DNA from 3 places in the Undibacterium sp. Ren11W genome. Region 1 is predicted to be linked to each of the others. Evidence: predicted binding sites of a transcription regulator. Region 1 holds the regulator's gene; each other region holds the start of a gene.
The links. The regulator HrcA, encoded in region 1, represses chaperone genes, less so after heat shock. The targets are predictions, from matches to a motif close to TTAGCACTCNNNNNNNNNGAGTGCTAA.

Region 1 (3,284 bases):
GGCCGAACTGAGCTTACATCAGTGGATGGAAGTTCATGTGCCTGAAGTTGTTCAACATCATACGATAGAGAGTTTGCGCAAACGCAGGCAGGCTTTGGTGAGAACTAATCCGCGCTTCGAGTATGATTTATGGGCGCTTCGGCATACCATGTTAAGTCAGGTGTTTCGTGAATTTGGCAGCGATCAAAGTTTGGCTGATCAGGCCATGGCTGTGTTTGCTGACGCGCGCAATAAGGTGCAATTGTATGATGAGGTCATTCCAGTGTTGAGTCAGTTGCATGCTCAGATCTTGTTAGGCTCAATCTCGAACGGCTTTGCTGATTTACAGGCGATAGGTTTGGCGCAGTATTTTAAGGTGTCGTTGGCCGCGCATAGTTTTGGTTGCGCCAAGCCTGATCCGCGTATTTTTACAGCCGCCTGCGCCGCCTTAAATTTATTGCCTCAGCAAGTTTTGTTTGTGGGGGATGACTTGGCTTTGGATGTCGCAGCAGCGCAGCAGGTAGGAATGCAGGGCGTATGGATGAATCGTCGATATTTAAAGCCCGAAGAAACGTCTCATCAACACGTCAAGCCGGATGCCACAATTTCGAATTTGAATGAAATTTTTACTTATCTGTAATGATGCAATCTGAACATTTATGAGCTCCAGACGCACAGAGTATTTCCGATTTTTTACTTAATATTTTTTGATCAAATACTTATGCAACTTGATAATCGTGCACAAACCCTGCTCAAGGCTCTGGTGGAGCGCTATATCGCAGATGGACAACCAGTCGGTTCGCGTGCCTTGTCGCAAATATCCGGGCTAGAATTATCGTCGGCCACCATACGCAATGTGATGGCCGATCTTGAGCATATGGGCTTTGTCACTAGCCCACATACTTCGGCGGGGCGGGTACCGACACCGCGTGGTTATCGCGTTTTTGTCGATCAATTATTGACGGTGCAGGTGATTGATGAGGCCGCTCTGGAGTCGCGCTTGCAGTCGCGTATTTTCTCCACTCCACCGCAAAAAATTATTGCCAATGCAGCCCAGGTATTGTCGTCCTTGTCGCAGTTTGCAGGAGTAGTCATGACCGCGCGTCAGGAGTCTATCTTTCAGCAGGTCGAATTTTTACGTTTATCTGAAAAACGTATCTTGTTGGTCGTAGTCACTCCCAGTAAGGAAGTACACAATCGCTTACTGCTCACAGATGTCGATTACAGTCCGTCTCAGTTGGTGCAGGCGGCCAATTATCTGAATCAAAATTTTGGCGGGCTTAGTTTCGACGATGCGCGCTTGCGTATCAATACTGAGTTGCGGCAATTGCGCGACGATATGTCGCGCTTAATGCAGGCAGCGGTGGAAGCTGGAAGCGATGCCATGGCTGAGCACGCGGACGATGTTGTGATCTCGGGTGAACGCAATTTGTTGAATGTGGCAGATCTATCGTCGAATATGACGTCTTTGCGTAAGTTATTTGATATGTTTGAGCAGAAAACTGGCTTAATGCAATTGCTTGATGTATCGAGTAAGGCTACTGGAGTACAGATTTTTATCGGTGGCGAATCCAATCTAGTGCCTATGGATGAGATGAGTGTGGTGACTGCGCCGTACGAAGTTAATGGTAAAATTGTAGGCACATTGGGGGTGATAGGGCCGACCCGCATGGCTTATGAAAGGGTAATTCCGATTGTCGATATTACCGCCAAACTTCTATCTAATGCACTTAGTCATTAAGTAAAAATACGAGAAATTTATCAATCAATAATGGACTTCTATGTTAAATAATAAAGATATTTCCATACTGATAGTTGACGACAGTGATATTACCCGCGAAACATTAAGAGTGATCTTGAGAAGCGAGGGATACGATTTAGTGGGCGAAGCTACCGATGGTGATGTCGCGCATGAAATGGCGATTAAATTCAAACCCAATATTATTTTGCTTGATGTCATCATGCCTAAGGTCAGCGGTTTAGAGGCATTAAAAAGTATTAAGCTAGTTATGCCTGAAGTGCTGATTTTGATGGTGACCGCAAATAAGGATCAAGAAACGGTGACTGAGGCTGTACATGCCGGGATCAGTGGGTATATCGTTAAACCATTTAATGCGAAAAAAGTGCTAGATGCGGTAGCGCAAGTGGCGACAAAAATTCGTCAGCAGCGCCAGGTCGCTCAATAATATCTGACGTGAATACGATTTAAATAGAAGCCTGAAAAGCTTAGTTTTTTCTGTTTTTTGGGCCGCAACCAGGCTTGGAGCAATATCCGTAAAGCGCTAAAGCATGATCTGAAATGGTAAAACCTTTAGTATCTGCGATTGCTTGCTGTCTACGTTCTATTTCCTCATCATAAAATTCTTCGACCATCCCACAATTGAGGCAAACCAAGTGATCATGGTGCGAGCCTTCATTTAATTCAAAGATAGCTTTGCCGGTTTCAAAATGATTGCGGTGTAATAAACCGGCTTGCTCGAATTGTGTCAATACCCGATAGACTGTGGCTAAGCCCACGTCCATATTTTCATTCAGCAGGATCTTATATACATCTTCCGCTGTCAAATGGCGGACTGTGCTGCTTTGGAATATTTCTAAGATTTTCAGGCGTGGTAAGGTTGCCTTTAATCCGCTAGCTTTGAGGTTGGGAGTGCTATTCGTCATGTTTTCGGTAAAATAATTACTATCTGCTTTATGATATAGGGTTTTGGCGACTGCTTAATATTTATATTGCCATCTTATCTGAAATTTGCAGCCCCTACATTTTTGCTCAATATATTGAGGTTATCTATGCGATTGATGTTTTGTAAGAAATCCCACCACACACTAGGCGCATTGCTTAGCCTCAGCTTGGCTGTTTTTTTATCTGGCTGCACTACAAAGAACCCCTTGCTCAAAGATGTACCGGTAGTCAGTACCGAGGCGGATGGTACTCAAGTGATTGCTCCCACAGGCTTAAATAAGCTGTTTGGCTACGTATCGCCATATCGTATGACGATACAGCAAGGAAACTTCGTTTCTCAAGAAATGGTTAGTCAGCTAAAAAATGGCATGACACGCGAACAAGTGCGCTTCCTGCTTGGCACTGCCTTATTGACTGACATGTTTCATGAAGACCGATGGGACTATCCTTTCCGTTTGCTGAAGACGGATGGTGAGTTGGTGACCAGTCGTGTTACCGTCTACTTTAAGAATAATACCGTGGAGCGTTTTGAAGGCGGTAATTTACCAACTGAAAAAGACTACCTGGCGCACATTACCAGTTCGGCTATCGGCATGAAGGCGGCAACTTCACCTGATATAGA
Region 2 (3,284 bases), on a different contig from region 1:
CATCTTCAACGCGGGCTTTTTTCTCTTTCATTTCAACTTCAGTCGCCGCACCTACCTTGATCACTGCAACACCGCCGGCCAACTTAGCTACGCGTTCTTGCAATTTTTCACGGTCGTAGTCAGAGCTTGCCTCTTCGATCTGAGCGCGGATTTGTTTAACGCGTGCTTCGATACCGATTGCTTGACCAGCGCCATCGATGATGATGGTGTTTTCTTTACCGATTTCGATACGTTTAGCTTGACCCAGATCAGCTAAAGTCACTTTTTCCAGTGACAGACCAACTTCTTCAGCGATCACTTGGCCGCCAGTCAGGATAGCGATATCTTCCAACATCGCTTTACGACGATCGCCAAAACCTGGTGCTTTAACCGCAGCAGTTTTTAAGATGCCGCGGATGTTGTTGACCACCAGAGTTGCCAAGGCTTCGCCATCGACGTCTTCAGCGATGATCAGCAAAGGACGGCCAGCTTTTGCGACTTGTTCCAATACCGGGAGCAAGTCACGGATGTTGGAAACTTTTTTGTCGTACAGCAAAACAAATGGGTTATCCAGGATAACGGCTTGTTTTTCTGGATTGTTGATGAAGTATGGTGACAAATAGCCACGGTCAAACTGCATACCTTCAACTATGTCGAGTTCATTGTCTAAAGACTTACCGTCTTCAACAGTGATCACGCCTTCTTTGCCGACTTTGTCCATCGCTCTGGCGATGATGTCACCGATGTTTGCATCGGAGTTAGCAGAGATAGAACCAACTTGAGCGATCTCTTTGTTGGTTGTAGTCGGCTTAGCCAAAACTTTGATCTCAGCAACGATAGCGATAACCGCTTTGTCGATACCGCGCTTCAGGTCAGTTGGGTTAAAACCAGCTGCTACCAATTTGAAGCCTTCGCGAACGATAGCTTGTGCCAATACTGTAGCGGTAGTCGTACCGTCACCAGCATTGTCAGAAGTACGGGAAGCAACTTCTTTCACGAGCTGCGCGCCCATGTTTTCGAGGCGATCTTTGAGTTCGATTTCTTTAGCGACTGAAACACCATCTTTAGTCACGGTAGGGGCGCCATATGAACGCTCCAGAACCACATTACGGCCTTTAGGGCCCAGTGTTACTTTAACTGCGTTAGCCAGAATGTTAACGCCGTTTACGATCTTAGCGCGTGCATCATCACCGAAAATTACTTGCTTAGCTGCCATGTTGTTTCTCCGAATTCTTTAGATTGTGATCAATTACTTCTGAACGATAGCGAAAACATCTTCTTCGCGCATGACCAGAACTTCGTTGCCGTCAACTTTGACAGCTTGACCAGAATATTTACCGAACAAGACGCGGTCACCGACTTTAACTTCTAATGGACGCACTTTACCGTCTTCTAACATTTTGCCTTGACCAACTGCCAAAACTTCACCTTGATCTGGCTTTTCTGCTGCAGCGTCAGGTAATACGATACCGGATGCTGTTTTTGTTTCTTGATCCAGACGTTTAACGATGATGCGATCATACAGGGGACGAAGATTCATATTGACTCCTAATAAATTACGATAAGTAAAGATGGTGGTACAAATTAAATGTGTCTTACCAAAACAAAGTATTGCAGTAATGATAGCGTCACACCGAAAATCTGTTGCTACAGAGGGTTTTAGCACTCTCTGCGCTTGAGTGCTAATTATATGGGCGTGTCTCTATTTTTTCAAGAACGACTTATGTAAAAACATATTTTTCTTTTAAAAATCAAGTTCTTAGCCCTTTGTCTTACATCTTGTTACCCTTTGGCCCGAGGCCTTTTACCTGAGTATCCAGTAGACTGGATATGCTACTGATTCTTCATATGCGGCAGTGTTTATAAAAAATCAAGCACTATTTTTTCATTCTTGTCATCGAAAAACGTGCTTGAGCCGTTAGGTGTTCAGTGTCAGTCATTCTCAATGTGAAAGCGTCTCGTGGATAAGTTCTTTATTAAAGTAGGTTTGGTTATCGCTGTGCTGTTTTCTGCCAGCGCTCAGGCATCCGATGTCGGTGTTTCTGTACAATTTGGTCAGCCAGGTTTTTACGGTCACCTCGATTTGGGAGGTTTCCAGCAAGCCCCTCAGGTCATTTATCGCGAACCACGCATCATAGAACGCGTCACAGTGCAAAGGCCTCCCTTGTATTTAATGGTGCCGGAGGGGCATTCCAGACATTGGGAAAAGCACTGCTATCGCTATGATGCCTGTGGTCGTCAGGTGTATTTTGTGCGCGAGCGCTGGTATAACGAGGTTGTTGTGCCGCGTTACCGCGAAGTGCGCTATCGCGATGATGGCTACCGGAATGAATACCGGAATGATTCTCGGCGTTACGATGATCGCGATGATGACAGGGGGCATGGTCGTGAACATGGACACGGTCATGGACATGATAGAGGGCACCGGGACGATTAATCAGGTTTTGGATTGCTCTTCGCCAGAACGTAAAAAGGGCAGATGCTTCAAATCATCTGCCCTTTTTACGTTCTGGCGAGGGTCCTTAATCAATATTAAACTCAGGGTGTATGCTGGATATTCGTTAAATTTTTTTTATCAATCAGTCTGAAAAATTTCTTCTATAGATTGTTGAAATAACTTCGCAATCGCAAATGCTAATGGCAAACTCGGATCATAGCGCCCCGTCTCTATCGCATTGATGGTTTGCCGCGAGACTTCCAGTTGATCGGCCAATTGGGCTTGACTCCACTCTCGTGCGCCACGCAATTCTCTGACATGGTTTTTCATTTCATTTTTCCATCGATTTGCGCACACAGGCAATGATGCCCCAGCCGCCCATAAAGACGCCCCAGATGACGAACATACTCAAACGGGGAAAGCCTACACCTTCCAAAAAACCATAGGTGAGACTGAAAATGGCGGTCAAGGCACCTGCCAATGCGATGCATTCCAAGTTCCAGATTCTCAGATATTCATCCATGCGCTTGAAGTGACGCAGGATCGCCCATAACATTCCTAGTGCTGGCAGCATGGGCGTGAGCGCAAGTATGGTGCGGGTCATGCTATCTGGCATGTCTTTGGCAATCCAGGTGATGGGGAAGAGAACAATCAGGTAAAGCAAGATAGATCCAAAAAACTCACGTAGATAAAGTTGATTTATTTGTTTCTCACGCATGCTAATGCTCCATTTTGTAAAGTTTGTTTGACATCTGGGGGCGAAAAAGCACATAAAGATTCTTTATATGCCTGTTGATGAAACCTGCACTTACCCGGATTCCAGCAAAACTAACATATTCCATGTAAAGCAGTCTTTACATATTAAACG
Region 3 (3,284 bases), on a different contig from region 1:
ATGCCGCCGGCATTAGGCTGGGCAGCGATTGCTAATGATGTTCCTATGCAAGCTTGGCTCCTGGTGTTAATTATTTTTATCTGGACTCCACCACATTTTTGGGCCTTGGCCATGTATAGACGCGACGATTATGCAAAGTCTGGCTTGCCTATGTTACCAATTACGCATGGTCTGGAGTTCACGCGCTTTCATGTCTGGCTGTATACCATCGCTTTATTCGCCACGACTATGCTGCCATATGCGGTACATATGAGTGGCCTTATTTATCTTATTAGTGCGGTTATACTTGGAGTGATGTTCCTTTGGTATGCGTGGCGCATTTATCGCCACTACGATGACCTACTCGCGAGAAAGACTTTTACCTTTTCTATCATCTACTTGTCGCTGTTGTTTCTTGCCTTGCTGGTCGATCACTACATTAAATTATAGACGCTATGATGTTTCTACCTCGGCAATTTAAATTGTTTTGTCTGTCTGCTTTATTGCTTGTAGTGGCTTGCTCGAATCCAACTGATAAATTCATTAATACGGATCTAACAGGTTTGGATTACGCAAAAAATTTCGAGTTAACCGACCACAACGGTAAGGCCCGTACTTTGGCCGATTTCAAAGGGAAAGCGGTCGTTATTTTCTTTGGTTACACTCAGTGCCCGGACGTTTGTCCAACCACCATGGTTGAGATGGCTAATGTGATGAAGCAAATGGGGCCGTTGTCTGAAAAAGTACAGGTATTGTTCGTTACCGTCGATCCTGAACGCGATACTCAGGCCTTGCTGGCCGCCTATGTACCAAACTTCGATAAGCGTTTTCTGGGACTATATGGCGACCAGGCCGCAACCGCTAAAGTAGCCAAGGATTTTAAAGTTTTCTATCAAAAAGCACAGGGCAAGACAGCCGACTCCTACACTATGGATCATACTGCTGGCAGTTACGTTTTCGACCCCGAGGGTCGGATTCGTTTATTTGTACGGCATGGACAAGGTGCGGAACCTATCGTGCATGATCTCAAAATATTATTGAAGTAGGATTTAATATGAAAAATAAAAATGGCGCTATCTAAGCGCCATTTTTTATGGATTTACTCACCGCCTATGCGTAGGCGACTAAGGCAGTCTTCATTTTTTTTAATGCGGCACTTTCGATCTGACGGATACGTTCGGCAGAAACCCCATATTCGCTGGCTAATTCGTGCAAAGTTGCGCCTGAACCATCGTCGTTTTGTAACCAGCGCGATTCTATTATGTGGCGCGAGCGAGCATCTAACTTGGATAACGCGGTTTCCAAGCCCTCGCTTTGTAATCTATCATAGCGTTGCGCTTCAATTACATGGGTAGGTTCATCTACTTCTGTTTTGAGATAAGCAATAGGTGCAAATTTATCATCTTCATCATCAGTTTGCGAATCCATTGCAATATCGCGACCGGATAAACGCATTTCCATCTCTATCACTTCCTCGCGTTTCACATCCAATTTTTTTGCGAGCGATTCGATTTGTGCCTGCGACATTGAGTCGAGGCCTTCTTTATGGCTACGCAGATTAAAGAACAGTTTACGTTGTGCTTTAGTTGTCGCGACTTTGACTAGGCGCCAATTTTTCAGGATGTACTCATGCATTTCGGCCTTAATCCAATGCATGGCATACGAGACTAAACGAACACCTTGGTCAGGATCGAAACGTTTAACTGCTTTCATCAAACCAATATTACCTTCTTGGATCAAGTCTGCATGCGGCAGGCCATAACCAAGATAACCACGAGCAATTGATACAACCAAACGTAAGTGCGACATAACCAACTGTTGCGCGGCATTGAGATCATTATTCTCGCGCAATTGTTTGGCCAAATCCATCTCTTGCTCATGTGTCAGCATAGGCAGGCGATTAACTGCAGAAATATAGGCATCTATATTTCCGAGAGTACCGCTAAAACCCAATGCTAGCGCTGTGCTATTTGAAAACGGCGTAATGGTTTGTGTCGATGAATAAGTCATTTTTCCTCCAGATTTGCTGCCAGTCGCTTGCTATTGATAAAGAAAACAGTGCTAAGGGCTATCACTTCAATTTCATATATTAGCACTCTCTGAGCTTGAGTGCTAAGAACCTCTATTTATATTGAATATGGCAGAAAGTACAAATAAATTGTATTGCTTATTGAGCAATTTATTTACTTGATTATAGAAGTTAGAGCCCGTCCATAAGTAAAAGTTTCAGAAATTATTGAGAAAGATCAATTAAATAATTAATTTCAGCTATTAGAAGCTAGAAATTCGGGCGAGTTGACGTCTTACCGAAAAAAACGCACCGAATAAACCTAAGCACATGCTGATTGCTAGTAAGAATAAGCTGGGGATGATGCCTAGAGGTATTAAATGAAATTCAGAAGCGTAGAGTTTAGCAAAATCGGCAATTGCCAAATTCAGTGGTTGCAAAGCCAGTGCAATTAGACACAGGGCTGCGCTGCCTGCCAGTAAGCCAAGCAAGGCACCAGTATAGTAATACGGTTTGTGTATAAAACTATTACTAGCTCCCAACAGGCGGGCAATAGAAATTTCGGCCTGATGTGACATCACTTGCAGGCGGGTAGCGTTAAAAATGACCACAACCACTACTACGCCTAGAGTGCCGCCTAAAAATAACAAGAAGATTTGCAATACCTGCACCAGAGCAGAGAGTCGTTTCACCCATGCAGAGTCAATTTGTACTACATCGACATTTGGCATTGACTTCAGACTTGATACCAGCGCATCGACTTTATCAGTATCCTCATTTGAGAGCGATAAAACATACGCGTCTGGCAAAGGGTTACCACCTAAAGTTGCCAATACCTCAGCCAAGCTGGATGTTTCTTCCATCGCCGCCAAGGCTTTGTCTTTGGTGATGAAACTCAGTTTTGCGGAAACCTTCGCTGTTTTTAAGATCGTCTTGATCGTAAGGGAAAGTGCGGTGGCTTCAGTACGCGGTGTCGCTGGCTGCAAGAAAATGCTGATTTCTGGCTCTATCGATAATTGCGCTGAAACCGGACGGATATTTTCTATCAGCGTCAGCCCCGCTATCGGTAGTGCCAAAGCGATTGCTACTACCAGCGCATTGAATAAAAAATTTCCAGGGCTTGCACGTAAATGTGAAAGCGCGCTTGTGATAGCAGAAATATGTAGGCGTAACCAGCTCGTCATGATGTGTCCTTATCCGGCTAGGCGGCTAATGCCGATGTCCAAGAGTCGCTGATTGCTCCCTTGCTGAGATAAATTACGCGACTGGCTTGTTCGAGCAATTGCTCATCGTGGCT

Region 2: a site for HrcA is predicted at 1,639-1,665, ahead of groES (co-chaperone GroES). Genes of this name have one in related genera too.
Region 3: a site for HrcA is predicted at 2,069-2,095, ahead of rpoH (RNA polymerase sigma factor RpoH). Genes of this name have one in related genera too.

Annotation. Positions count from the first base shown of each region.
Region 1 covers NZ_JBMPPB010000015.1:53,905-57,188, reverse strand. The annotation lists gene ACO0K8_RS22005 (HAD family hydrolase) at 1-619, shown strand, start outside; gene hrcA (heat-inducible transcriptional repressor HrcA) at 701-1,720, shown strand; gene ACO0K8_RS21995 (response regulator) at 1,761-2,165, shown strand; gene fur (ferric iron uptake transcriptional regulator) at 2,206-2,643, opposite strand; gene ACO0K8_RS21985 (outer membrane protein assembly factor BamE) at 2,869-3,284, shown strand, end outside.
Region 2 covers NZ_JBMPPB010000007.1:243,546-246,829, forward strand. The annotation lists gene groL (chaperonin GroEL) at 1-1,195, opposite strand, end outside; gene groES (co-chaperone GroES) at 1,229-1,519, opposite strand; gene ACO0K8_RS16435 (hypothetical protein) at 1,940-2,416, shown strand; gene ACO0K8_RS16440 (helix-turn-helix transcriptional regulator) at 2,555-2,746, opposite strand; gene ACO0K8_RS16445 (hypothetical protein) at 2,748-3,134, opposite strand.
Region 3 covers NZ_JBMPPB010000003.1:107,910-111,193, reverse strand. The annotation lists gene cyoE (heme o synthase) at 1-429, shown strand, start outside; gene ACO0K8_RS09260 (SCO family protein) at 438-1,025, shown strand; gene rpoH (RNA polymerase sigma factor RpoH) at 1,090-1,989, opposite strand; gene ACO0K8_RS09250 (cell division protein FtsX) at 2,251-3,171, opposite strand; gene ACO0K8_RS09245 (cell division ATP-binding protein FtsE) at 3,189-3,284, opposite strand, start outside.